DNA from 2 places in the Polaribacter sp. MED152 genome. Region 2 is predicted to be linked to the other one. Evidence: riboswitches for the same ligand, from Rfam matches in the RefSeq annotation. Region 2 holds a riboswitch; the other holds the start of a gene.
What was found. Region 2 has a riboswitch for S-adenosylmethionine ahead of MED152_RS06195 (O-acetylhomoserine aminocarboxypropyltransferase/cysteine synthase family protein). Riboswitches for the same ligand answer to the same signal wherever they lie in the genome.
Positions count from the first base shown of each region.

Region 1: it holds a riboswitch for S-adenosylmethionine, as region 2 does, so the genes downstream of both, MED152_RS07285 (hypothetical protein) here and MED152_RS06195 (O-acetylhomoserine aminocarboxypropyltransferase/cysteine synthase family protein) in region 2, are expected to answer to the same signal.

Region 1 covers NC_020830.1:1,644,293-1,647,720, reverse strand. The annotation lists gene MED152_RS07305 (hypothetical protein) at 1-211, opposite strand, end outside; gene MED152_RS07300 (hypothetical protein) at 216-608, opposite strand; gene MED152_RS07295 (hypothetical protein) at 729-1,082, opposite strand; gene MED152_RS07285 (hypothetical protein) at 1,303-1,956, opposite strand; SAM-I-IV-variant riboswitch at 2,005-2,099, opposite strand; gene MED152_RS07280 (WYL domain-containing protein) at 3,038-3,268, shown strand; gene MED152_RS07275 (YcjF family protein) at 3,320-3,428, shown strand, end outside.
Region 2 covers NC_020830.1:1,401,315-1,404,742, forward strand. The annotation lists gene MED152_RS06195 (O-acetylhomoserine aminocarboxypropyltransferase/cysteine synthase family protein) at 1-1,232, opposite strand, end outside; SAM riboswitch class I at 1,358-1,475, opposite strand; gene metK (methionine adenosyltransferase) at 1,841-3,097, shown strand; gene MED152_RS06205 (zinc-dependent metalloprotease) at 3,248-3,428, shown strand, end outside.

The DNA.
Region 1 (3,428 bases), 240 kb from region 2:
GTTCAATTTCATTTTCTAACGCAAGGTAGGTGCTATTTCTAATAATATTAAAATTATAGACCCCTTTAGATTCTTGTTTGGAGCTGTATACATGTAACCTATGTAATTCCATAAATTTATTAATTTCCACATCACTCCAATTTTCTAATGTCTTTTCAATAAGAGGTACACCCCAAGGTGTTAGTAATCCAATATAAATGTCTTTTTTCATAGTTTTAGTTTATTCTTGGGTCAATTTCATTAGTAATTTCAAACATGACGGTTTCATCTAAATACTCGACAACTACTCTGTTTTGTAAAAACTCTTGCATCAATGCTTTCGTAAGGTTATTAATAGTTTCCTTAAGATGTTTTTCTTCTAATGGAAATTTTGGGTAATTGATAAAATTGAGTTTTAAATGTGGCTCTATTTGTCCACTAAAAACAATATCACAGTGACTAACTGATGCACTAATAGCAATATTTTTATTTATGAATAATTCCTTTTGATAGGTTTGTATAAACTGTAGTATTTGCTTTTTTTGTATGACTTCTTGTGTATAGCCTTTCTCTAATCCTAAAGTTATTTGAGCTGAAAAAGGTTTTACAGTTGTTTTATGGTACTCCATAGCTTATGTTCTAATTTATTTGTAATAGGTGTTTTTGTCTCTTTAATTTATATTAATCCAACACTTTAAGGTTTCCTTGGTTTGTAGATTTTCTGTTTTGATTTCCTTTAGCATTTGTGTCTACATCTTCTGGTCTTTTTTACTTTTGATTTCAGACAACCATTTTTTAAGTTCCTCTAACTTTCCTTTTCTCTTGTAATACCCACATCCCCATTCATCTGTAGTAGTAACCACCATCAAAAAGTGATTGCCTCCAGAAGGACATTTTGCAATCCAACTTCGTTCATTGTTACCTAAAGGATTTGGGTAGAGGTGAAACTTTTCTAAATATTGTATTAGTGGTGTAATAGTCTTTTTAGCTTTTTGTTTAATAGCCTTCTTCTCATGAACTATTTTTTGAATGACTCTATTAAATTCATAACCTGTAATCATTTTACTAGAAATAAAGCCAGGGTATTCTTGATATAAGTACATTCCTTCTAGCTAGTTTTCTAAAGTTAACAAAAGGTTTTGCTTTAGACTTTTGTATGTTATCCTCGTTTTACTACGTAAGGATATTTCATAATCATCTAAGAAGCTAGCGAGCTGTATAAAATCATCATTTGTGACCCGATAGTAATAATAGAATTTAGCATCCCAATCAGTATCAATAGTGGTTAAGAAATATTGAAAATCACTTTTCTTTAATTTGTTTTTATGCTTGTTCATTTCCTCTTTTCTTTAACAATTCAGCAAGCTTATCATCCGAATCTAAGTCGACTAATGCGTTAATCGTAGTTGTTTCAAATTCTTCTGATATCATTTGACCTAAATGAGTTTTCGACCTCTTAAATAAAGTTATGGAATCTTCATAAATCAATCCCATCTTATAAAAAAGGATAAGTAGAATTCTCTCTAATTTTATTGTGTCTAGTTCAGGCTTTTCGTCTACGGATTGAATGAGCATTTGTAACACATAATCGAAACTTTCGTAGTAATCAGGGACATGGTCTTCAAGTCCTTCTTTATGTGTTTTAATAAAAACAGCATAGACATTGTTGTAATGATGCTTTCCTAAGTAAATACTGGTGGTTACGGAAGCTTGATATTGTAGTAATAAATCAGTAAAATCATGCTCTAGATCACCTAATTTAAAGACATCTTTTTTAATCGTTTTCCATTGATATTTTCCCATATATTCAGGAATGGCATCGTAAGATGAAATAATGAAATGGTTAGGGATAATTTCTTGAGCATAATTCACTAATAAATTATCCAAAGATTGATCTTCTGGTAATAGTTTTTCACTGGCTTTACCAGTTCCAAAGTTGACGGCATGTCCGCCAAATCTTGACATTAAGTTTTTCAAAATGCATAGTTTTAAAGGTTATGCATCAGGTAAATAATAGATATGTTGGATGTTCATTTATTTTGACAGAACTGTCCGTATACTAAACCACCGTAGCTTTTTTGCTCGGTTGGTACGCAATTCTTGCGTTCCTGATACTGCCACAAAGATATTAAAATATATGATTTTAGCAATTTAAAAGTTGATTATCCCATCAATTAAATAATTTGAAATGGATATTTTATTTTCTAACCATTGCTTATTTGAACAAAATTTATATCTTTAACTCAGTACTTCGCTAAATATAAATTGCTATTAATATTATTCGCTAGTATTTCAGTTTTCTTAAAATTTGTTTGAAATCTGTGTTTTAATTAATTTATTATTCCTTTCAATAGGCATGCTTATTTTAGAATATTTTTTCTAAATTAATTATTTAATTAATCCAATGAGTGTTTTAAATATTTTTATAATCACTTTTTGAAACTTGAATACTTAGGTATAATTTAGATTTATCAATTAACGAAAGGGCTTCTAAATGTTTGTTAACGAATAGTAAAATAGATGTAATAACTGGGAAATTAAATCAATTAAGTAGATTTTTGAAAAAGGGAAATAACACAATACAGAAATAACATGAAAAATTAATCTAAAAGGTTAACAAAAAAGGTTTTCTGTGAATACTAAATTTTACACCTTTGATATTGTTTTAAAATTTAGTCAGCACCACAAAGCAGAGTCAGTTGCCGAAGCTTTAAAGATAATCTAACATATATTGAAGGGTGCTAAGTGCACATTCAAAGTTTTTATTAAGCAAATGATGTTTGGGAAGTCTTAGATCTTTATAAAAATTTAGATTGCTAAACTAATAGAATAAAATCATCTTAATTTTACAATTTTAGAGTTAAAAGAATATATAAGCTAAGAGTAAGTTCGCTTCAGAGATAAAATATACTGGTGCAAATTTGAATTAGCAGCTTTGATAGATCAAATGAAATTTGGAACTATTCAAAAAATATAAACAAATTTAAGTTATACAAATAAAAAGAATTTTTTAAAGGTTTTATAGAAGTAAAGTAAATTAATTTTTAAATAAAATGCTATGTATGTTAAAGCACAAGTTAAAAAAGCGATAATAGATAAAAGAAATATTTTTATAAAATATAGAAAATTTGATGGTGATATAAGTGAAAGGTTGGTGAGTGATTTAGATTACAATAATTCATATACTGATGATGGTTTCTATAACGACCACATTAAAGGGTTTTGTCATTTAAGAGGTGAAGAAAGAACATTTAGAGTCAGCAGAATAACATCAATTACTTTATTATAATTTTTTCTATGAAATAATTAAAAGACAGTAAATATTGATAAAAAAATAGCTATGGAATTATTAACAAAAGCAAAAGCCAAAATAAAGGCAGAGGTTTCTGATATCGAAAACAGAACCGATTTAACAGATGAAGAAAAAGTTTCTCAAATCATAAAAGTAT
Region 2 (3,428 bases):
TCTATATCTTCTATACCAACAGACAAACGAATTAAATCTTGAGAAACACCTGCTCCTTCTTGAGCAGCTTCATCTAACTGTTGATGCGTGGTACTTGCAGGATGAATAATTAAAGATTTAGTATCACCAATATTTGCTAATAAAGAGAACACTTTTGTTTTATCTGCAATAGTTTTTGCAGCTTCATAACCTCCTTTATGACCAAAAGTTACAATTCCACTTTGACCTTTTGGTAAATATTTCTTAGCCAATTCATTGTACTTGTTACTTTCTAAACCAGGATAATTTACCCAAGCTACTTCCTCTTGTTCCTCTAGCCATTTGGCTAAAGCCAAGGCATTTTCTGAATGCTGTTTAATTCTAACTGGTAAAGTTTCTAATCCTTGAATAATATTAAATGCGTTTGTTGGGCTTAAAGCTCCTCCAAAATCACGCAAACCTTCAAGAATTAATTTAAAAGTATAAGAGGCAGCACCTAAAACTTCGTGGTATTTTAAGCCATGATAACCTGCAGAAGGTTCTGTAAATTCTGGAAATTTACCATTTGCCCAGTTAAAAGTTCCTGCATCAATAATGGCACCACCTAAAGAGGTTCCTTGACCTCCAATATATTTTGTTAAAGAGTGAATTACAATATTTGCTCCGTGTTTAATAGGATTTAATAATGCTGGTGTAGCAACAGTATTATCTACAATAAATGGCACTTCTGCTGCTTTAGAATGCTCTGCAATTGCTTCTAAATCTAAAACGTCTAACTTTGGGTTACCTAAAGATTCTACAAAAAATGCTCTGGTATTTTCTTGAACTGCATCTGCAAAATTATCAGGATTAGAAGCATCTACAAATGTTGTTGTAATTCCAAATCTTGGTAAGGTTACATGTAGTAAATTAAATGTTCCTCCATACAAACTACTTGAAGCTACAATATGATCTCCTGCTTTTAAAAGGGTCAACAATCCTGTTGATATGGCAGATGTTCCAGAAGCAAAAACGACAGCTCCTATTCCGCCTTCTACAGCTGCTAAACGTTCTTGTAAAATTTGGTTTGTTGGGTTGTTTAATCTTGTGTAAATAAAACCTAATTCTGCTAAAGAGAATAAATTTGCTGCATGATCTGAATCATTAAAAACATAAGATGATGTTTGATAGATAGGAACTGCTCTTGCTCCTCCATTAGATTTTACATCATGACCTGCGTGCAACGCATTTGTTGCTAATTTGTGAGTACTCATTTTTCTATTTTTTTGAGTTAATAAATAATTAAAACAAAAGTCAAATGCATCAACTTTAATTGATGTGTTTACCAGAAAAATGTTATTAAGAAAATAGAAAATTCAAGGAATTTGAAAATTCTCTTTTGTTATCTATCCTTTTAAATTAAACAATTTAAAAGAGTAGAATTTAGCACCTTCTTTATTTCTAAAGGGTTGCTAAGGCTTCAATGGGTCTAATCCCTCCACCTTTCTTGATAACATTTCAATAAGTTATTGAACTTTGTGAGTACAAATATTGCAACAGAAAAAGTTAACATCCAAATAAAAAACACTAAAATTTATAAAATGTATCATTTTCACAAAAAATGGATTGATTATTTTTTTAATCCTCAAAAACCAACTTAATATTCTGTTAAAAATGATTTATTGATGATGGCATTGCAAATAATTATAGTTCTAAATTGATTAAATATAAAATTATGACGTATTTTTGCATCATAATTAGAGGAAAAATTTGAACTGATTGCAACCTCATTAAAAAAATGCTAAAGCAGTAATTCTATACTCCTTTTAGCCTCCTGCAATCTTTCTCGAATTTTTTAAATCATATAAAAAAGAAGAGTATTATGTCATATTTATTTACCTCAGAAAGCGTTTCTGAAGGACATCCAGATAAAGTTGCAGACCAAATATCAGATGCTTTAATCGATAATTTTTTAGCATTTGATAAATCTAGTAAAGTAGCTTGTGAAACCTTAGTTACTACTGGGCAAGTTATATTAGCAGGTGAAGTAAAATCGAACACTTATTTAGATGTTCAACAAATTGCAAGAGATGTAATCAATAAAATTGGTTACACAAAAAGCGAGTATATGTTTGATGGAAATTCTTGTGGTGTTTTATCCGCAATTCATGAACAATCTCCAGATATTAATCAAGGTGTAGACAGATCTAAACCAGAAGAGCAAGGTGCAGGAGACCAAGGTATGATGTTTGGTTACGCTACTGATGAAACTGAAAACTACATGCCTCTAGCTCTAGAATTATCTCATAGACTGTTAACAGAATTGGCAGAAATTAGAAGAGAAAATTCAGACATAACCTATTTAAGACCAGATGCAAAAAGTCAGGTAACTATTGAATATTCAGATGATAATGTACCTCAAAGAATAGATGCTATTGTAATTTCTACGCAGCATGACGATTTTGATGCATCTGAAGAAGTAATGTTATCAAAAATTAAAAAAGATATTGTAGAAATTTTGATTCCGAGAGTAATTGCAAAATTACCAGAACATATTCAAAAATTATTTACAGATGATATTACCTATCACATAAATCCTACTGGAATATTTGTTATTGGTGGTCCTCATGGAGATACTGGTTTAACTGGTCGTAAAATTATAGTAGATACTTATGGAGGAAAAGGCGCTCATGGTGGAGGTGCTTTTTCAGGTAAAGACCCTAGTAAAGTAGATAGGTCTGGAGCTTATGCTACAAGACATATTGCTAAAAATTTAGTAGCTGCAGGTTTATGTAAAGAAGTTTTAGTACAGGTTTCTTACGCAATTGGAGTTGCAAAACCAACCAGTATTAATGTAGAAACGTATGGAACTTCTACAGTAGATTTATCTGATGGAGAAATCAGTAAAAAAGTAGAAGAAATTTTTGACATGCGTCCTTATTTTATTGAAAAGCGTTTAAAGTTAAGAACTCCTATTTATTCTGATACTGCTGCATATGGACATATGGGTAGAAATCCTGAAGTAAAAACAGTAACTTTCTCAAATCCTATGGGAGAAACTGTATCTGAAGAAGTAGAAACTTTTACTTGGGAAAAATTAGATTATGTAGATAAAGTTAAAGAAGCATTTAATTTATAAATGTTAAATCCATCAAGTTCAAAGGCTCTCAATTTTATAAATTGAGAGCTTTTTTTTGGTTAAAATTTACAAACTGTCTTTAACATTTATTTAAGAGTTCGTCCTTTATGGTTTGCGTAATTTCGAAAACAATTCAAATTAAACATAATCATGACAAAAAAAGTATTCTCGCAATTGGTTCTAATTGCACTTGTTTTTGGCTTTTCTGTAGATGCAAATGCACAGATTTGGAAAAGAAAAAAGAAGGAAGAACCTAAAAAAGTTGCTCCAAAGCCTAGGCCAAAACCTAAAAAAGGAGCCATTCAACCTTATTCTAAGGTAGTAACAAAAG